Regions from separate parts of the uncultured Phyllobacterium sp. genome, predicted to be linked through region 2. Evidence: riboswitches for the same ligand, from Rfam matches in the RefSeq annotation. Region 2 holds a riboswitch; each other region holds the start of a gene.

Region 1 (7,081 bases), on a different contig from region 2:
AAATTCACCGTGTTCGTCGGGCTGCGATCGATGGTTGCAAGGAAAGCCGAAACCAGCGGTCCGGCCGGTTCCGGTTTCATATAGATCGACAGGTCGTCGCTGATCTCTTCGGGATAGCTGAACGGCCAGGTTTCGGCGACCGGTTCGACGAAGAAATCGAACGGATTGTAGACGGTCATATCAGCGACGAGATCGACCTCGATCTTCAGCTCCGTCACCGGTTCGGGAAAGACGAAGCGGGCGAGGAAATTACCGTAGGGATCCTGCTGCAGGTTGACGAAATGATTGGCCGGACTGACTTTCAGGGAATGGCTGAGAACTTTTGTCCGGGAATGGGGTGCCGGCTGGAGCCGGATGATCTGCGGCCCGAGCATGATGGGCCGGTCATACCGGTAATGCGTCAGATGATAGACTGCTGCGTGAATTGCCATATCGCCTCAAAAGTCTGATTCAAAAAAAACCGCGGTTCCACAAATGCTCCCCGCACTCTAACGAGTTACCGGCCAATTGAAATCTTTCATTTGCCAAAAATTTTGGCAGCAGCAAAAATTGCCGCATAAACGTGCTTGCAACTGCGCGGCTGGCCGCATAGCATCCGCACCGATGGTTTCTTCCGCACGACAACGCGGGAGATGAAAAGGGAACACGGTGAGGCGTACCCAAAAGGGACCGAGACCGTGGCTGCCCCCGCAACTGTAAGCGGTGAGCGATGCCTGACATGCCACTGACCGGAAGGTCGGGAAGGCAAGGCGAAGCTGAGACCCGCGAGCCAGGAGACCTGCCATCTCATCTACAATTCGAACCGGACGGGGTGTGCCGGGAGCGATGCGATGTCCTCTCCCGCATTGTCGCGATGGTGCATTGGCCGCGTTCCCCTAACCTTTGTCCACAAGGCAAGGCACCGGCATGACCACGCCAATACCCGACCACCAGATTATCGTCTGCACCCCGTGCAAGACCGCCGGCGGCCTGCCGCGGCCGGGACAGCCATGACACATCGGGTATTGACCAATGTTATAACGTTACTATACGAGAGCGAAGCGTCCGCGATGACGCGACGACGTTTACCGGTTGGGATTTGACACCATGTGCCTTGCCTGCAGTCACGGATATCCGCCCATGAGCCATGTCGCCCTGCGTGCCGACGAGGTGACGTTCCGCACAGCCGGCCAGACGCTGGTGGATGAGGTATCGCTCGACATCGTGCGCGGCGCGCGTCTTGCCATTATCGGGCCGAATGGCGCCGGGAAATCCACACTTTTGCGCATGCTGGCCGGGCTGTTGCGCCCCTCCTCCGGCAGCATCCATCTCGACGGTACGGCAATAGACCGGCTGCCGCCGAAGGAACGGGCCAGGAGATTTGCCTTCGTCGGCCAGACCGACATGCCGGACCCGCAATTGCTGGTGGACGATTATGTATCCCTTGGCCGCATTCCGCACACCGGCACCCTGACCAAGGTGAAAGACCGGGATATCGTGGCGGAAGCCCTGCTCCGCGCCGGGATCGCCGCGTTTTCGCGCCGTCCCATCGGCTCGCTCTCCGGCGGCGAAAGGCAGCGCGTGCAGCTGGCGCGCGCCATCGCCCAGCAGCCTGACATCCTGTTTCTCGACGAACCCACCAATCACCTCGACCCGAAGGCGCGCAGCGAATTGCTGGCGCTGGTCGCCGGTCTCGACGTGACGACCATCGCGGTGCTGCACGACCTGCCGCTGGTGGCGCCGTTTGCCACCCACGTCGCCGTCATGCATGCCGCCCAGCTCGTCGCCGCCGGCACACCCGACGAAACGCTGACGCCGCGCATCGTCAGCGATGTCTTCGATCTCGATGTCCTGCGCCTGCGCCATCCCTCGCAGGATCGCGATCTCATGGTGTTCGAAGCACCCGGACCAACCACAAAACAAACTGCTCAGCTACGGAGAATTTGATGAAAAGAATGCTGCTCGCCCTCGCCTTGTCGGCGCTGTCCGCCCCCACATGGGCGTTTCCCGTGACGGTCGACAGTTGCGGCAAGCCCGTCACCTTCGAGGCCGCGCCCAAGCGTGCGGTCATCCAGGACATCAACATGAGCGAAATGGCCTTCGCCCTGCACCTGCAATCCTCGATGGTCGGGGTTTCGGGCATTACCGGCTGGTACAAGCTGGACGACGCGTTCAAGAAGCAGCTGGGCGCCATTCCCGAGCTTGCGCCAAAATATCCGACCCTTGAAAATCTCATTGCTGCGGAACCGGATTTCTTCTTCGCTGGCTGGAATTACGGCATGAAGCCGGGCGGTGAGGTCACCCCCGACACGCTGGCGCCGCACGGCATCAAGACGCTTGAACTGACCGAAAGCTGCATCCATCTCGACAAGTCCCGGCCCGCCGCCACCATGGACCTGCTCTATGGCGACATGGAAAAGCTCGGCAAGATTTTCGATAGGGAAGACGAGGCAAATAAACTCGTCAGCGGCTGGAAGACAGAACTTGCCGCGATCAAGACAAAGATCGGCGACAAGAGCGGCACCCGCGTCTTCCTCTACGATTCCGGCGAGGACAAGCCGTTCACAGCGGGCAAGTTCGCCATTCCCACGGCGATGATCAGCGAAGCCGGCGGCACCAATATCATGGCCGATCTCGACACCAGCTGGGGCACCACCTCGTGGGAAACCGTGGCGACGCGCAATCCGGAATTCCTCGTTCTCCTCGATTATCAGGATGATGCGGGTTACCAGAAGCTGCTCGACTTCCTCAAATCGCATCCGGCGATGAAGGAAACCGACGCCGTCAAGAACAACCGCTTCGTCGCCCTGCGCTATGCGGAACTGACGCCCGGACCGGCCAATATCGAGGCCATCGCCAAGATGGCCAAGGCCATGCATCCGGAAGCATTCTGAGTGCATCTGCCCTTCCGTCAGCATCTGACACTCATGACGGGGGTGATGGCCATTCTGGCCCTCGCCCTCGTGTCGATTGCCTATGGGGCAACGGTCATTCCGCTCGGCGATGTCCTGCGCGCCCTCGCCCATGCCACCGGCCTCTCCGATATGGCCGTTGGCGGCCCTGTCGGCAAGATCATCGTCGACCTGCGCCTGCCGCGGGTCATCCTTGCCATCTGCGTGGGCGCGGGGCTTGGCATCATCGGCGCGCTGCTGCAGACCGTCACCCGCAACGATCTCGCCGATCCGTTCCTGTTTGGCCTTTCCAATGGTGCGGCGGCGGGAGCAGTCTCGGTGATTACGGTCATCGGCGACCGCTTCGGCATCTGGACCCTACCGATTGGTGCCTTCAGCGGCGGCATGCTGGCGGCCATCGTCGTGCTGATGCTGGTGCGGCGCGTGCAGGGACAGGGGCCGGAACGGCTGATCCTGGCGGGCCTTGCCGTCTCGTTCCTGTTTGCTGCGCTGACCAATTACATGGTGTTTGCCGGCGACCAGCGCGCCGCGCATTCGGTGATGTTCTGGACGCTCGGCGGCCTCGGCCTTGCCCGCTGGGAGAACCTGCCGCTCGCCCTCACCGGGCTTGCCGCCATCCTGGTCTACGCCCTGTACAACCACCGCAATCTCGATGCCCTGCTGGCCGGCGAAAACACGGCGGAAAGCCTTGGCATAAGGGTGACGCGCCTGCGCAACACGGTGTTCATCGTCTGCGCCTTCTCCACCGCGATCTTTGTCTCGGTGGCGGGCGTCATCGGCTTTGTCGGCCTGATGATCCCGCACATTGCCCGGCGTTTTTCCGGGCAGCTGCATGCGGGATTGATCGTCACCTGCGCCGTGCTCGGTGCCCTGCTGATCCTGCTCAGCGACCTCGCGGCCCGTCTGCTGCTGGCGCCGCAGGAATTGCCCATCGGTATCGTTACCAGTTCCATCGGCGCGTTTTTTGTGGTGACGATCCTGTTGAGGAAGCGGCCGGGGTAGCTGGTTGTCGGATTGCAGGGAGCATCGTGCGTGGTTCGACAAGCTCACCATGAGGGAGGGCGTGGATCGCAGGGAATTACACTCTGCAACCTTCGCGATTGATCTTGCACCAATCCACATCCCTCATGGTGAGCTTGTCGAACCACGCTCAACGGCAATGCAATCAAACTATAACCTGCCCCAGGCCACGAAATCCGGATTGGCGAAATCGGCGTCGTCGGCCTGATTGCGGCGGCCATAGGTCAGCGGATTGCCATCCAGCGTCAGGGTTATGCCTCCGGCAGCGCGCAGGACCGCATCGCCCGCCGCCGTATCCCATTCCATGGTCCGGCCGAAACGCGGGTAAATATCGGCCTCGCCGCGCGCCAGCAGGCCGAATTTCAGTGACGACCCGACAGACACACAGTCGGCAATACGGAATTTTTCCAGATAGGCATCGGTTTCCGGCGTGCGGTGCGAGCGGCTGGCAACGGCAATGAGATCGTCCGGACTGGTGCGGCAGCCTATGGCTTTGCGCGCGGTGACCGCACCGCCCTCGCCGATAGTAATTTCCTGCGCACCGGCAGTGCCGCCCGTGAACAGCACACCGCGGACGGGGGCATAGACAACGCCGAGAACGGGCGCCGCGTTTTCGATCAGCGCAATGTTGACGGTGAAATCGCCGTTGCGGCTGACAAATTCCCGCGTTCCGTCGAGCGGATCGACCAGATAGAAGCGCGCACCGAGATCGCCGGGCACGTGGCCGCCGGAGATTTCCTCTTCCGCCACGACGGGTATGTCAGGCGTCGCCTTGCGCAGAGCCGCCAGGATGATGGCTTCGGCGGCATGATCGGCTTCCGTGACCGGCGACTGGTCATCCTTCAGCGCGAAATCACAGCCCTCCGCGTAAATGCGCAGGATTTCCTGCCCGGCGGCAATGGCCGCTGTTTCCAGGACGGCAAGCAGGGCGGCGTGATCGAGGGGCGGGAGGGTTAGTGTCATGCACCCCCCTCTGTCCTGCCGGACATCTCCCCCACAAGGGGGGAGATCAGACGACATTGCCATTTCTGAGAAATTTGAAACGTTACCTGTTGTGCGAAAGCGTCCATGCCAATGTGATCTCCCCCCTTGTGGGGGAGATGTCCGGCAGGACAGAGGGGGGTGAATAAATCAGGCATCGCCTAAATCGACCACGAGCTTTGATCGTAGTTGAAGATGATGCCGTGCTCGACCAGCAGCTTCTCCACCTCCGAGGCAAGTGCCTCCGTCGTGCGGCCGACCGTGTGCAGATGCAGCTCCGGATTCTCCGGCGCTTCATAGGGCGAGTCGACGCCGGTGAAATTCTTGATCTCACCGCGCAGTGCCTTCGCGTAAAGCCCCTTCGGGTCACGCCGCGCGCATTCCTCGAACGGCGTATCGACGAAGATTTCGAGGAATTCGCCATCGGCCAGCAACTCGCGCACCATGCGGCGCTCCGAACGGAACGGCGAAATGAACGAGACCAGTACAATCAGACCCGCATCCACCATCAGCTTGGCCACCTCACCGACGCGGCGGATGTTTTCCACCCGGTCCTCTTCGGTGAAGCCAAGGTCGCGGTTGAGCCCGTGGCGCACATTGTCGCCATCGAGAATATAGGTGTGCTTGCCGAGCGACGACAGGCGTTTTTCAACGAGATTGGCGACTGTCGACTTGCCCGAACCGGAAAGGCCGGTGAACCATATGACCGCCGGCTTCTGGTTCTTCTGGTCGGCGCGCGATGCCTTGCTGACATCCAGCGCCTGCCAATGCACGTTCGATGCGCGGCGCAGGCCGAAGTCGATCATGCCGGCGCCGACCGTCGCATTGGTCAGGCGGTCGATCAGGATGAACGACCCGGTCGAGCGGTTCGACTTGTAGGGGTCGAAGGCAATCGGCTCCTGCGTCGAAATATTGACAACGCCGACTTCATTCAGGTCAAGCGATTTGGCCGCTTCCTGGGCGAAGCTGTTGATATCGATTCGGTATTTGAGATCGGTCACCGTGGCTGTCGCCTGATCGGTCTCGGTCCGCAGGATATAGGAACGGCCGGGGATCAGCGCATGTTCGGCAAACCAGACGAGATGCGCGGCAAACTGGTCCGCCACCTCGGGGCGGGCGCCGGGTGCCACCAGCATGTTGCCGCGAGACACCTCGACCTCGTCCTCCAGCACCAGCGTCACCGCCTGCCCTTCGACAGCCCGGTCGAGGTCGCCGTCCAGCGTGACCACGCGCTTGACGCGCGAGGACTTGCCGGACTTGGCAACCACCACCTCGTCTCCCGGCGCGACGACACCGGACGCGATGGTGCCGGAGAAGCCGCGGAAGTCGAGATTGGGCCGGTTGACATATTGCACCGGGAACCGGAACGGGCGCTCCTCATCCGCATCGGCAAGCGGCACGTCTTCGAGATGTTCGAGCAGCGCCGGGCCCTTGTACCAGGGCATGTTGGCGGAGGCGGAAATCACATTGTCGCCAAAGCGCGCCGAAAGCGGAATGGGCTGGATCGACTGGAAACCAAGCTTGCTGGCAAAGTCCTGGTAGTCGGCGACGATCCTGTCAAAAATCGCCTGGGAGTAGTCGACGAGATCGATCTTGTTGATGGCCAGGACGATGTTGCGGATGCCGAGCAGCGAGGCGATGAAACTGTGGCGGCGTGTCTGCCGCAGGATGCCCTGCCGCGCGTCGACAAGCACGATGGCAAGATCGGCGGTGGAAGCGCCGGTCGCCATGTTGCGGGTATATTGCTCGTGGCCGGGCGTGTCGGCGACGATGAACTTGCGCTTGGGCGTGGAGAAGAAGCGGTAGGCGACATCGATGGTGATGCCCTGCTCGCGCTCGGCTTCCAGACCATCGACCAGCAGCGCGAAATCGATGTCCTCGCCATTGGTGCCATGTTTGCGGCTGTCATTCTGCAGGGCGGCCAGTTGGTCCTCGAAGATCAGCTTGGTGTCGTAGAGCAGACGGCCGATCAGCGTCGACTTGCCGTCATCGACCGAACCGCAGGTGAGAAAGCGTAGCAGCGATTTCTTTTCCTGTTCGGCCATGTAGGCGCGGATTTCCTCGGCAGCGGAAGCCTCGATGGGGGCAACGGTGTTCATCAGAAATAGCCCTCGCGCTTCTTCTTCTCCATCGAACCGGCTTCATCCTTGTCGATCATGCGGCCCTGCCGTTCGGAGGTGCGGGCAATC
Region 2 (7,081 bases):
GCATGGCATCCCATGCTGAAACGAAAGCACGGTTAAAACTCCCGTCAAAACGGGCACCGGATTCCGGTTCTGCCACCTGTGCTAGAACGAGATTGCGCTTTGCCCCTCTCCCAACTCTGTGGGAGGCCGTCTGTCGATTCGCCTCGCGCCGGTCATCGCGAGGGTCTATGGACGGCCGTCAATGCGGAATGCGGCGTCCCAGCCAAGTGCATGGCGGGCTTTCCCGCTGTTGGCGACAACGTCCGTCTCGGTAACATTGTAGGCGCCGCTTGCACCGCGCTCGATAGCCTTGAGTGCTGCGCTGGCGGCCGCATCGACATGGACGCGTAAATCCGGATTGGCCGGCATATCGACACCGGTCCCCGGCCCGTAGAAAAAGCCGTAGCGCAGGACAATGCCCTCCATGCCCGGCTCGCTCAACACGGCCCGTTCCATGGCCGCGACACCGGCAACGGTCGTCGCGCGGGGTTCTTCCGCGTGCAGATCAAGCGGATCCGTCTCGATGAACACACCGGCTTTCGGCGCGTAGGCCCAGGCGATGCTCTGCGCGATGATGCGCCCGACACCCGCGATTTTTGCCGCCTGCACAAGATTGGCGGTTCCCTCGCTGCGGATGCGCGCATTGCGGCTGATGAAATCCTTCATCGCCGCTGGACTGACACCATGCGGCAAATCCGTGAGCTGATGTATGATCACGTCGGGCGCGGCCTCAGCCACAACGGATTTGAGTTTTTCGGCATCGAAGACATCGACAATGGCCGGCTCAACCCCGATCCGGCGCAAGGAAGCGGCCTTCTCGGCGCTGCGCGTGGTGCCGGTCACCACATATCCGACCTCCACCAACAGCGGTGCAAGCCGCCTGCCAACCGCGCCGCTGGCGCCTGCGAGAAAGATATTCCTGATCATGTGCCTGTCTCCTGTCATTGCCTGCAATTGGTCTTGCGCCACCAAGACGAGACAGCCCAATCGAACGTGACATGGCCCTCACGTTTTTCGACCTAGACAGGTTCGAGCATGCCAAACCAGGCAACCAGCCCGAGCACGACAATGCCCAGCGCGATCTCCGTCAGGGTTCCGAGCCGAATGGCGCGTACGGAACCTGCCTCGCTGGTGCGCATGCGCGGAACGAAAACATACCGGTTGATCAGGGCCAGTCCGGTCAACACCACAACCAGAATGATCTTCAGCGCCAGCAAGGCCTGATAGGGGGATGTCCAATCGGCCGGCAGACGTCGAAGGACGAGCGTGGTATTGACCAAGCCGGACGCAATCACCAGTGCGACGGCCGCATGACCGGCCGACGAAAACCGCATGAGCGCCGTTTGCGCAGCCACACGCCATTCCGCCTGGCGCAACCGGCCAAGAATCAGCACAACCGGTATCAGCGCTCCAATCCACGCGCCGCCTGAGAGCACATGCACCATATCGTTGAAACGGTGGGCTGCGCCGATCCAGCCCTCCCGCATTGTGGCATGGCCGGAAAATGCCAGGCTTGCCAGAAGCAGTCCCGACGCCATGGCAAGAGCGACGCGCGCGCGGCGTGGCGACAGAGCCAATGCGGGCAACAAAAGCAGGGCGGCCGCGACCTGTATCGCCCAGCCGCGGCCGACACTGGTCTCAAGCAGCACGTCCCGGATGGTTCCGAGATCGACGGCATCGCTCCAGCCCTGCCCGATCATTCCAGCCTGCAGCGGCAGCGCGGCAAAGATCGTTCCGATAGCCAGAAAGACCGCGATCCCACTCGCTGGACGCAGGCGCTCCCCGATTTCCAGCGCCAGGGGTTTGGGCACAAGCAGTGCGAGATAGGCGAACGCGCCCCACATGAACATCGTGGACGTATTGTGCACGAACCTGCACAGAACAAGCGTGGTCTCCAACCCCATCAGGGTTTGACGGTGAATGTATAGCTGCCCTTGGTCTTGTGACCGTCGGTGGAAAGTGCGGTCCAGTTCACGGTATATTCCCCCGACGCGAGGGGTGCCGACAGCGGAATGACCAGTGTCTTGTGGTCGTTGATCGACAGTTTGGCCTGTCCCGTCGATACGGTCGCCTTGCCCGGGCCGGTGATCGTTGCGCCTGAAAATTTCAGGTTCAAACCCTCGGAAAACCTCAGATCGATCTCGACGGGCGAGACCTTCACAATGGCGTTTTCGGCCGGAACTGCCGATTCAAGATGGGCGTGCGCCAATACCTGCCCCAACAGGCCGGCATTGAGGACGGTTGCGACAGCAAAAATACGAATGAGCCGTGACATGAGAACTCCTGTGAGCGGGCGGATTTGAGGGGTCCGGAGAAAGGGTGCGACCGCGCGGCGAAAGCTAAGCCTGATTTTTGCCGGGATCATGGCAGTAACCCTGTGGGACGCGGCGGCACGCAGGCGGCAGCGCGAAGCATCCATCGGCGGCCGTCGCTGCTCATTTCCGTACAGCTGCGCGGCTCGACATCGATGCGCCAAAATGCGGAATCCGGTGCCTGCAAGACGCTCAGAACAGCGGCGCGAATGACGGAAGCGTGCGTCACCACGATTGTGTGACCGCCATCATGCATATGCGCGCTCATCCAATCTGCAATCCTGACGAGAAAATCATGGATGGATTCGCCGCCATGCGGGGCCGAAGCGGGATTGTTCATCCAGTCCGTCACATCGTCCGGGTGGGCTTGGTGGACAGCGGCAAGCGTCCTCCCCGCCCATTTCCCGTAGTCGATATCCGCCAACGCCGCATCGACAACGGATTCCAAACCCAGGGCATCGGCGGTTTGCCGGGCGCGCAGCGCCGGACTGGTCAAAACATGGTGCGCACGGCGCAAATGCCCGGCAATGGCCTGCAGGTTTTGGGCTTCCCCGGGTTCAAGCGCTTCGTCGGCGGGGAAAGCACCTGTGCGGACCGCCGGTGTGGCGCCATGGCAAACAAGGGTCAACCGCGTGGCTCTGGCCAAAATATCCCTCAAAACCCTCAGGAAAAAACCGGAAACAGCCCGCAGACCGTTCATTGACAGTCTGTGGCGCGCACAGATATAACCGTGCTGTTGCGAGTTTGGAAGCCGGTGAAATTCCGGAGCGGTCGCGCCACTGTAATTAATCAGTCCTTTTTCACTGATTGAAAGCCAGACCCTGGCCGCAACATCATTTATTCCGTTAGTGAACGCGTCATTCTGGGAGAAAATTCATGTCCGATATCGCTCTTACGCCGTCAGCAGGCGTCACGCCCATTCCTCTTGGCGAAGTCTTGCCCTGGGCCATTTTCGGCGGGCTGATCATGCTGCTCGCAATCTATTTCATTGGTGCGGAAGAAGGTGCGATGTCACTCTTCTCGGGCATGTATGTGCACGAATTCGTTCATGACGGCCGCCATCTCCTCGGTTTTCCCTGCCACTGAGGAAACGAAACAATGACAAGAGATCTTTTGATCCGCGGCATGATCGTAGGGGTCATCGCCGGGTTGTTGGCGTTCGGGTTTGCCCGGGTGTTCGGCGAACCGCAGGTTGATCATGCCATTGCCTTCGAGGAAAAGATGAGCCAGGCGGCCGGCGCAGCGGCTGAACCGGAGCTTGTCACGCGGGCGACACAGGCCGGCATCGGCCTGTTTACCGGCATTGTCGTCTACAGTGCCGCGCTTGGCGGGTTGTTCTCCCTGGTCTTTGCCTTTGTGCATGGCCGGGTCAGTTCCCTCAGCCCGCGCAGTACGGCGGCCCTGCTGGCGCTCGCGGGTTTTGTGGCAATTGTTCTCGTTCCCTGCATCAAGTACCCGATGAATCCGCCTGCGGTTGGCAGCCCGGATACCATCGGGGCCAGAACGGAACTGTTCTTCGTCATGCTGGTGGTTTCGCTCGGTGCCCTTGCGGCGGCTGTGGGTCTGGCAAAGCGCCTTTATGCCCAGCACGGCGCATGGAACGCGACATTGATGGCCGGTGCCGCCTATGTCGTGTTCATTGCGCTGGTGCAATACTCGCTGCCCGCCATCAACGAAGTTCCCGAACAGTTCTCACCGACCGTTCTCTGGAACTTCCGCGTCGCATCGCTGGGGATCCATGTCATCGTCTGGACCACGCTTGGTCTGCTCTTCGGCGCTTTGGCTGAACGGGTTCTGGCCGGACAGCGTCCGCGCTATCGCCTGCATGCGGCACGCTGAGCGCAGTCGCGCCATTCCTGAACGCCCTGCGGGCGTTCAGGCTTCCGCTGCCGATGGGACTGTCATGAGACCGCAACGCTTCGATATCCCCATGGGATGCCCGGCAGGCTGGTTCCTGGCTCTGGTCGCATGCCTGTTCATGCTGCAAACCGCAAGCGGATGGGCGCACCGCAGCAGCGCCGGCACCGATACATCGGGCATTTCCATTCCAAGCCTGTCCCATGGTGAAATGGCGGTTATAGCCGACTACCGCAAGCCGATCCTCGATCTGGCGGCCCGCATGACCCGCACCGATGAAAAATTCCGGCGGCTGCTGAACTACACCAATATCCAATACAGCTATTGTCTCTGGGGCATTGTCCCCGGCAGCATTGCGGATGAGCAAAGCCCGTTCAATGCCTGTTCGCACGCTTATCTTGCTGCGACGAAGGCTGTGCTTGTGTATATGCGCGACATGCCTGAACACCGGGACGCCGTCAGTACCCTCGTCTCCGATCTCGATGCCACACTTGTGCGCAACGGCGGCTCTTTCGTCATGTGCCAGTATAGCGGTGATCCCTACAACACGGCTGATATCATCAGGCCGCGCTGGAGCGATGTGCCTGGACACCTGACCAGCCTGTTTTCCTTCCTGGGATTCGCGATGCTGCTTGTTTCAGCGGTTTTTGCCGTCATCCATCTGACACGCCCGCTACGACAGCCCGTCAACGCCTGATCAAGGCTATGGCCTTTAGGTCACACCGCGCATGTCTTGTCGCCAAACCCCAGATCACCCTTTCCGCTGCGCGCGACTTGACGTAAGCCTGCTGTCCGGATCGCTTTGACCGTTTGAACCTTATGCATTCCCTGCCCCAAGACGCTTAGCGCAAGGACACTTCATGCCCTCCTTTGATTATATCCGCCCCATCCTCCTGCTGCTTGGCTCAAATGTTTTCATGACATTTGCCTGGTATGGCCACCTTAAATTCGCGGACCGGCCGCTCTTTCTGGTCATCCTCATCAGCTGGATGATTGCCTTTGCCGAATACTGCCTTGCGGTACCGGCGAACCGCTACGGTCACGAGATCTATTCGGCCGCCCAGTTGAAGACCATCCAGGAAGTGATCACGCTTCTGGTCTTTGCCGGGTTTTCAGTGATGTATCTTGGTGAAAAAATCACGATCAACCACCTCGTCGGCTTCGCGATGATCTGCGGCGGCGCATTCTTCGTGTTCAAGGGTCCGCTTTAGGATCAAACCGCAGCGAGACCGCCCAGCGCCTTGTCCTTCAGGTCGCGAAAGGCCTGGGAGGTCCGGCTTAACCGCTCCTCCCATTCCGGGTCGATGGCTTGTCCCTCGATGGTCGTGAAATAGACCGTCATCAGGGCAGCGATGGCAAAGGGCTCGAGCAAGGCCATTTTCACCGCCCATGCCAGAGCAATGGCGACGAAAACCGCGTAACCGGCGCTTGGTCCCGGTATCCAGTAAAGCATGGCTGCGGCGGGCGTCAGCGTCAGCACGAAAATACCAGCGGTCATGATCCAGACGATGAATGACAGCCAGATGGCATTTTTCACCATGATCCTGCTGTTCTGCGCGTAGAGCACGATGCCGCGCATGCCGTTGTCGAACGGCGCGGCTCCCGCCATACGGATATTGTAACCGAGAATGATTTCATCGACGTAGGTGATGGACATGCGGAGGAAGCTGTTGAGCAGATTGGCCGCAGCCAACACCCCCGGGACAGGGACAAGCGATGCGATCCCGGCCGTCAGCACACTGATGGATTGCAGGACCGCCTTGATGAGCTGATCAAAGACAAAAAACACATTCGCTTCGATGAACCGTTCGGTGACGACCGTCCGGGCATAGGTCAATTGCCCCTGCCCGCCCGGCACCGCCTTGCCTGCAATGAGATGCACGAGCACCGCGATGTGGCCCGCCTTGAGAATGTAGAGAAGGTACTCACGCAGATCGCAGACCAGTGCCGTCGCAGCCACGAGACCAATAAGCCCGCCGTTTCCGGCGCAGCGTGCGGGTGCTTCCGGGTCTGACAGGATAAAAATGTGACCAATGCCATAACCGGCGCCGGCACCGCAGGCAACAATGACACAATAGGCAGCAGGTATCGCGGTATAGACGATCATGCGCAGCAGGATGAACGGCCACGTCCGCACCATGACGATCAGGGTCCAGAAGATACTGAAGTTCCACATATTGCCAATGCCTCGATTCCAACGGCAGTCCCGCGGAATTGATTGCATTATTTCAATTTAAAACACAATATTTGAATCGAGCGACACTGAGAAGCGGCTGAAGATTGCAACCTTATAAGCATCGGATCCGACGAGAGAGAGTAATCATTAGTCGGATAATATATTAACAGAACCGCGGAAAGGAGCCATAACTCCCCTCTCGCGGCACTTGAATCGCCTGTAGAACGGCTAGCCGTTGCGGAACGTATAGGCATAGCCGTTCAGCGCCGGAGCACCGCCAAGATGCGCATAGAGCACCTTCGATCCATCGGGGAAAAATCCCCTGCCAACGAGATCGATCATGCCCTGCATGGATTTTCCCTCGTAGACAGGATCGGTGATCATCCCTTCCAGCCGGGCACAGAGGCGGATGGCCTGCTTGGTTTCCTCCGAGGGGACACCATAGACCGGATAAGCATAGTCTTCGTTGAGGATGACATCCGCCGCAGTCAGGTCTTTGCCAAGCTCGACCAGATCCGCGGTACGGCGGGCGATCTCCAGCACCTGTGCCCTGGTCTGCGCCGGGGTGGCCGAGGCATCAATGCCGATGACGTTGCGTTCGCGCCCGTCTTTGGCAAAACCGACGAGCATGCCGGCATGGGTCGAACCGGTCACCGTGCAGACAATGACATAGTCGAATGTGAAGCCGAGCGCGGCTTCCTGCGCCCGCACCTCTTCGGCAAAGCCGACATAGCCCAGGCCGCCATACTTGTGCACC
Region 3 (7,081 bases), on a different contig from region 2:
ACTGCAGCGTGCTGAGGATGTTCTCGGTTACGAGACCTATGTGCGCATGGCTGGGTCTTTCCGCCCCGATCAGATCATTCACATGACGGATAACCGTGAGGAAATGCAGCGTGCCCGCCACGCGTTCGAATTGGCCGCCTCCGGCCGTTCGGTGGTGATGATTTCATCCGGCGATCCCGGTGTGTTCGCCATGGCAGCCGCCGTGGTCGAAGCCTTGCACGAATCCGACAATCCGGCCTGGCACGGGGTCGACCTGCAGATTCTCCCCGGCGTTTCCGCCGCAATGGCGGCCGCCAGCCGCAGCGGCGCACCCCTCGGCCATGATTTCTGCATCCTGTCGCTGTCCGACAATCTGAAACCGTGGGACATCATCGAAAAGCGCATCGCGCTGGCGGCCGAAGCGGATTTCGCCATGGCCTTCTACAATCCGATCTCCAAGCCACGGCCATGGCAATTGCCGCGGGCCATCGAAATCCTGCGCCAGCACCGTGCACCGGAGACACCCATCGTTCTGGGCCGCGATATCGGCCGTCCGGCGGAAACCCTGCGCGTCATCACCCTGGCGGACCTCACACCCGAGCAGGTCGACATGCGCACGGTCATTCTCGTGGGATCGTCCCTCACCCAAAGCTTTGACCGGGTGGATGGCGGCCAGTGGGTCTATACCCCGCGCTGGTACGGAACCAAGCCCGCCGGTTGAAGGGAATCTCATCGCCCGGTGACGAAAGATCATTTGACGGGGCACCCGAATGCCGGAAAAAGGACTGAGCGCTTCGCATTTGTGTCGACGCGTTTCTTCCGCCCTCACTATGATCGCCGTCCATTGTCGCCCGTATCCCTGGAGTTTCCCATGCCAAACAAGAACTATGTCCTCACCCTGTCGTGCGAAGACAAGCCTGGGATCGTGGCATCGGTGACGACGGAGCTGGCGGCGCTGGATGCCAATATCGCCGAGAGCAACCAGTTCTGGGACCGCCAGACCAACCGCTTCTTCATGCGCATCGCCTTTGCCGCCTCAGAAAGCACCTCCAAGGACGATGTCGAGCGGGCGCTGAAACCCGCCATCGAGCGCTTCGGCATGAAGACCACGCTGATCGACCAGGCCAAGAAGCCGAAGATCGTCATCATGGTGTCGAAGTTCGACCATGCGCTCTTGCACCTGTTCTACCAGATCAAGGTCGGCTGGCTCGATGCGGAAGTGGCCGCCATCGTCTCCAACCACGAGGACAGCCGCCGCTTTGCCGAGCATGAGGGCATCCCCTACCATGTGCTGCCTGTGTCGAAAGACAACAAGACGGCGCAGGAGGAGGCGCTGCTGAAGATCGTCAAGGACACCGGCGCCGACCTCGTCATCCTCGCCCGCTACATGCAGGTGCTCTCCGACACTCTGTCGAAGCGGCTGTTCGGCAAGGTGATCAACATCCACCATTCGTTCCTGCCGAGCTTCAAGGGGGCAAAGCCCTATCACCAGGCGTTCGAGCGCGGGGTGAAACTGATCGGCGCGACGGCGCATTATGTCACGCCCGACCTCGACGAGGGCCCGATCATCGAGCAGGAGACCGAGCGGGTCAGCCATGCCATGAGCGCCGAGGACTTTGTCGCCACCGGCCGCGATATCGAGAGCCGGGTGCTCGCCCGTGCCGTCAAGAAGCACCTCGAATCCCGCGTCATGCTCAATGGGCACAAGACCGTGGTGTTCTAAGCACAGGCATTATTTACGGTGCGTGGTGCGTGGTTCGACAAGCTCACCATGAGGGAGAGTGAGGACTTCAGGGAGTCATATGCTGCAATCCTTGTGATTAAGCATTGCAGCCCAACCCTCTCCCTCATGGTGAGCTTGTCGAACCACGCACAATCGCAATGCGAGCCTTCACCGCCAGTTATTGCCTGCACTTGAGAACGGAGAATAGCTCAAAAGGCGGCGCTCAGGCTTCGATCTCCACATTGCCGAGTGGCTTGGTGCAGCAGGCAAGGACAAATCCCTCGTCGATTTCCTCGTCGAGAATACCGCCATTGTGATCCATCTCGGACTTGCCCGAGAGTTTCATCACCTTGCACGTGCCGCACAGGCCGGATTCGCAGGCCGCCGCAATGCGGATACCGGCGCCGCGCGCCGCCTTGAGGATCGTATCGCCCGGCATGCAGGGCACATCCATGCCCGACATGGAAAAGGTGATCGTCGCCGACGCTTCCACGGCGACGGTGGACATCACATCGAAGGCGGGCAGGACGGGCTCGGCGGCCGGACCGAAGCTTTCCTGATGATAGTGCGCCATGTCGAAACCGCTGGCTTCGAGCATACCGCGCACATCGCGCATGAAACCTTCCGGACCGCAGCAGAAGATCGTCCTGTCCTTGAAATCGGGCGACAGCAGCGGCAGCTTGGGCGCTTCCAGCCGCCCGCGGATACCGGTCCACACCTGCCCCATCTCGTGTTCCTTGATCAGGAACGACAGTTTCAGGTTGGGCATGCAGTTTGTCAGATATTCCAGTTCCCGGCGGAAAATGATGTCGCTGGGCCGGCGGGCGCAGGTGACGAAGCTGATATCGCTCTGCGGGGCGCAATCATGCATCCAGCGGGTCATCGACATCATCGGCGTGATGCCGGACCCGGCCGAGATGAACAGGTACTTTTCCCCCGGATGCCTGCGCATGGAGAAATCGCCGAGCGGACCGAAGGCCTTCAGCCGCATGCCGGGGGTCAGGTGATCCAGCATCCAGCGGGTGCCGATGCTGTTCTCCTGCGCCTTGACCGTCACCGCGATGGTGAAGGGCCGTGACGGGCTGGAGGAGAGCGTATAGGTGCGCAGGACGGCTTCGGGCTGCACCGGCAGCTCGAAGGTCATGAACTGGCCCGGCTCATAGCGGAACCAGTTCTGGTTGTCGGAACGGAATGTGAAGGTCTTCACATTCGGCGCTTCCTCGATGATCGACAAACACTCCAGCAGATGCAGCCGGTCATTCCATGGCTGCATCTGGTCGAGGTGCGGGTAAGACTGAGGAACGCCCATGTTCATTGTGTACCTATGCTACCTTGCTGAGCCGCGTATCGCCGCCGGAGAGACGCTCTTCCATGAACCTGCAATACCATTCGAGGAATTGCAGCACGCCGCCTTCATGCTCGGGCGAATAGGGGCCGGGCTCGTAGGCGGGCGAGCGGATGCCGAAGGCGTTTTCCTCGACGATCCGGCGGTCCTGGTCATTGGTCTCGAGCCAGACATGCGTCAGTTCCTCGATGGTGTAATCCACGCCCTCAACCGCATCCTTGTGCACCAGCCATTTGGTGGTGACCTGCGTTTCATCCGGGCCGAGCGGCAGCACGCGGAAGGAAATGGCATGGTCGCCGAGGATATGGTTCCAGGTGGTCGGGTAATGGAACAGCAGCAGCGAGCCGATCTGCTTCTCGTTGACACTGTCGCTGAGCTGCCGGCCGACGGCGCGGCGCCCGCTCATCGTATAGCTTTCCGCATCGCGCAGCAGCGGCACACGGGTGGCGCGGTACTGGCCGTCATCGGACATGCGGAAAATGCTGGGCAGGCCTGCCGCTTCGCAACGCTGCCAGTGGGCAGCAATTTCCGGATCGTCAGCGGCGCCCTGGACACCGCTCACGCTCGGCGCTTCCGGAAAGGTCTTGCACAGCTCGGGATGATTGGCCACGCAGTGATAGCACTCGCGGTTGTTTTCCCAGACCAGCTTCCAGTTGCCCTTTTCAACGATGGTGCTCTGATAGGCGACCTTGGTTTCGGTGAGGTGGTGCGGCGCGAGATAGGGCTCGATCAGTGCACGCGTCGCGCTGAAATCGACAGGATTCTGCGCCAGGCAGATGAAGATGTAACCGCCGACGCTTTCGCACTGCACCGGCTTCAGGCTGTGCTGGCTGGCGTCGAAATCATCGCCCATCTGGCGGGCGAACAGCAGGCGCCCGTCAAGCTCGTAGGTCCACTGGTGATAGGGGCAGACGAGCTTGGCCGACGTGCCGCGCTCGGCCGAGCAGACGCGCGAGCCGCGATGGCGGCAGGAATTGTGAAAGGCCCGGATCTGGCCCTGGCGGTCGCGCACGATGACCACGGGATAGTCGCCGACCTGCACCGTGAAGAAGTTGCCGGGCTTGGCGACTTCGCAATCATGGCCGATGAACAGCCAGTCGCGATAAAAGATGTTCTCCATATCGAGCCGGAAATAATCCGGATCGGAATAGAAAGACTGTTCAAGGCCGTAGCCGGGTTTCCGGTTTCTCAGGTTCCGGAGCAGTTCGTTGCGTATATCCATGTCGTGTCCTCGCCTCGATGTTGCGAAAGGACTGACTGGTGGTGACGGAGGAAGAACGCCTGCACGGCCAGCCACCGGCTGATGCCCGCACAGAATCATGCTCCTTGATCGCCCACCGCGATCAGTCGGTTTTCAGTACCGAGGCTGGTTTCCGGGCTCTGGAGTTGCCGTATCGGCTGTCACGACGCCTTCCCGGGGTTGTGACCCAGTGGCTGTTATGCCGTGTTTCACTCCACTACCGTTGCGGGGGCAGCGCCGGGTTTCCGACCGGCTTCCCAATTCTCCGCTTCCCTAGAAAAGCGGCACCTCAAGTGCCCCGATAAAAGCATCCGGCACCCAAAAAGAATAGGTGCGGAAACGACATCGCATTTACGTAAGACGACACGCCGGGCGCGTGTACACTATGTCGCAGATTGGCGATCAAACGGCCTCTGGTTCAATCCAGAACCACCAGTTCCTCGAAATGATTCATATCGACAAAACTGCAGAATGCGGGCGGATTCAACGCAATCACCGGCGATTCACGCCGGATGAATGCTAGGCAATCATCCAGAAGTTCCTGCCAGGCCCTGAGCCTTTCATCCGGGAACCGCGCGATCGGATAGGCCAGCGTGATGTGGAAGACATAGGTGTCGTGATCAGGATGCCGGTAACCGAACGGCACGGCCAGTTCGTCGCGCCAGGCGCGCATGATGCGCTCGTCATATTCGCTCGCACCCGCCACTGTCAGGCCTGCGGGCGTGACATCGATCACCTCGACGTTGAACGGCCCGCATCCCTCGAAATCCCGCAGGCGATCCACATAAAGCCGCGTCATGTCGTTGATGCTTGTCTCCAGCGGAACATCATCCGGCCAATAGAACGGGCGGCGGCGATATTCGATAATGCCCTGAAACAGCGTCATGTGCAGGCTGGAGACGGGGGTAAAGGCCAGCTGCCCTGCATCGGGCATCGCCAGCATCCGGTCGCGCACGGCAATGACCGAGGCTTCCGACTCGGACCCCTTCACCAGATGGCAGACCACCGTATTGCCGGGTTCCGGCTGAAAGACGCCCGCGCTGTTGTAGCGCCGGCCGAGATGCACCGGCGGTTCCGGGTGCAGGCTGGCGGCAAAGCGGGCAAGCGAAGGCTTGATCAGGTCGAGCATGGGAACCCCGTGACGAAAGAAGACGATGCAATCGCCATAGGACAGCTCTTTGTCAGACTGATGAAGCCCCGCCCCTTTTCTATGGCCGGTGGAGATATTCCTCGATCGACGCCTGTTTCATTTCAATCGAGAAACCCGGCAGCGACGGCGGCATATAGGCGGCATCCCGGATCTGGCAGGGATCGACAAAATGCTCATGCAGGTGGTCGACATATTCGATCACCCGGCCCTCCTTCGTGCCCGACACGGCGATATAGTCGATCATCGACAGATGCTGCACATATTCGCACAGGCCGACACCGCCCGCATGCGGCCAGACCGGCAGGCCGTATTTCGCCGCGATCAGCAGCACGGCCAGCACTTCATTGAGGCCGCCCATCCGGCACGAATCGATCTGCACCACATCGATGGCGCCTTCGGCGATGAACTGCTTGAACATGATACGGTTCTGGCACATCTCGCCGGTCGCGACCTTCACCGGCTTGATTGCCTGCCGAATCTTGCGGTGGCCAGCCACGTCATCCGGGCTGGTCGGCTCCTCGATGAAGAACGGCTTGACGAAGGCAAGCTTGTTGACCCAGTCGATGGCCTCGCCCACTTCCCAGACCTGGTTGGCATCGATCATCAGGATACGGTCCGGCCCGATCACCTCGCGGGCAATGGTCAGGCGGCGGATATCGTCTTCAAGATCGCGGCCGACCTTCATCTTGATGTGGTTGAAACCGGCGTCGACCGCCTCCTGGCAGAGGCGGCGCAGCTTTTCATCGGAATAGCCGAGCCAGCCCGCCGATGTGGTGTAGCAGGGATAACCTTCCGCCTGCAGCGTCGCGATCCGCTCCTTCTTGCCGTTCTCCGCCTTGCGCAGGATGGCGAGCGCGTCCTCGCGCGTCAGCACGTCGGTCAGGTAGCGGAAGTCGACAATGTCGACGATTTCTTCCGGCGTCATCTCGCCGACCAGCTGCCAGACCGGCTTGCCCGCCTCCTTGGCCAGGAGGTCCCAGACCGCATTGACCACCGCACCCGTCGCCAGATGCATCGCTCCCTTGTCGGGCCCGATCCAGCGCAACTGGCTGTCGCCGGTGATGAAGTGCCAGAAACGGCCGGGGTTTTCCTTCACCCAGTCGAGTTCCAGCCCGACGACGAGATGCTTCATCGCTTCTATCGCCAGGCAGCAGATTTCATTGCCGCGACCGATGGTGAAGGTCAGGCCATGGCCGGACAAAGCCTTGTTGTCCGTATCGAGGATGACGTAGGCGGCGGAATAATCCGGGTCCGGGTTCATGGCGTCCGATCCATCCAGGCTCTGCGAGGTGGGAAAGCGGACGTCGAAGACGCGAAGATCGGTAATGCGGGTCACAATATGCCTCTTGAATAATGTTGCGGGTCAGCACGCGTTAGACGTCGGCGCGTGCCACCTGTTTCTGGGTGCCAAGTCCGTCAATGCCGAGCTCGATCACGTCACCTGCCTTGAGGTAGCGCGGCGGCTTCATGCCCATGCCGACGCCGGGCGGCGTCCCGGTCGAGATGACGTCGCCGGGATGCAGCGACATGAACTGGCTGAGATAGGAGACGAGGAAGGCAACGCCGTAGACCATGGTCCGGGTCGAGCCGTTCTGCATGGTCTCGCCATTGACCTTCAGCCACATGCCGAGGTTCTGCGGGTCG

What was found. A riboswitch is a leader RNA that binds a small molecule or an ion and turns the genes downstream of it on or off. The one in region 2 is predicted to bind cobalamin.
Region 1: it holds a riboswitch for cobalamin, as region 2 does, so the genes downstream of both, RDL77_RS11160 (ABC transporter ATP-binding protein) here and RDL77_RS16445 (CbtB-domain containing protein) in region 2, are expected to answer to the same signal.
Region 3: it holds a riboswitch for cobalamin, as region 2 does, so the genes downstream of both, RDL77_RS14465 (aromatic ring-hydroxylating dioxygenase subunit alpha) here and RDL77_RS16445 (CbtB-domain containing protein) in region 2, are expected to answer to the same signal.

What each region holds. Positions count from the first base shown of each region.
Region 1 is NZ_CABSQF010000015.1:14,491-21,571, reverse strand. It holds gene RDL77_RS11165 (DUF2126 domain-containing protein) at 1-431, opposite strand, end outside; cobalamin riboswitch at 588-801, shown strand; gene RDL77_RS11160 (ABC transporter ATP-binding protein) at 1,120-1,926, shown strand; gene RDL77_RS11155 (ABC transporter substrate-binding protein) at 1,926-2,873, shown strand; gene RDL77_RS11150 (iron ABC transporter permease) at 2,907-3,893, shown strand; gene cysQ (3'(2'),5'-bisphosphate nucleotidase CysQ) at 4,062-4,874, opposite strand; gene cysN (sulfate adenylyltransferase subunit CysN) at 5,054-6,991, opposite strand; gene cysD (sulfate adenylyltransferase subunit CysD) at 6,991-7,081, opposite strand, start outside.
Region 2 is NZ_CABSQF010000027.1:38,614-45,694, forward strand. It holds gene RDL77_RS16420 (hypothetical protein) at 1-57, opposite strand, end outside; gene RDL77_RS16425 (NAD(P)-dependent oxidoreductase) at 166-906, opposite strand; gene copD (copper homeostasis membrane protein CopD) at 999-1,883, opposite strand; gene copC (copper homeostasis periplasmic binding protein CopC) at 1,883-2,254, opposite strand; gene RDL77_RS16440 (histidine phosphatase family protein) at 2,341-2,937, opposite strand; cobalamin riboswitch at 2,985-3,136, shown strand; gene RDL77_RS16445 (CbtB-domain containing protein) at 3,168-3,377, shown strand; gene RDL77_RS16450 (CbtA family protein) at 3,390-4,130, shown strand; gene RDL77_RS16455 (hypothetical protein) at 4,195-4,845, shown strand; gene RDL77_RS16460 (DMT family protein) at 5,009-5,359, shown strand; gene RDL77_RS16465 (hypothetical protein) at 5,362-6,324, opposite strand; gene RDL77_RS16470 (1-aminocyclopropane-1-carboxylate deaminase) at 6,553-7,081, opposite strand, start outside.
Region 3 is NZ_CABSQF010000022.1:2,197-9,277, reverse strand. It holds gene cobJ (precorrin-3B C(17)-methyltransferase) at 1-700, shown strand, start outside; gene purU (formyltetrahydrofolate deformylase) at 851-1,702, shown strand; gene RDL77_RS14470 (hybrid-cluster NAD(P)-dependent oxidoreductase) at 1,926-3,017, opposite strand; gene RDL77_RS14465 (aromatic ring-hydroxylating dioxygenase subunit alpha) at 3,025-4,269, opposite strand; cobalamin riboswitch at 4,394-4,594, opposite strand; gene RDL77_RS14460 (DUF1868 domain-containing protein) at 4,706-5,416, opposite strand; gene RDL77_RS14455 (L-fuconate dehydratase) at 5,496-6,773, opposite strand; gene RDL77_RS14450 (fumarylacetoacetate hydrolase family protein) at 6,811-7,081, opposite strand, start outside.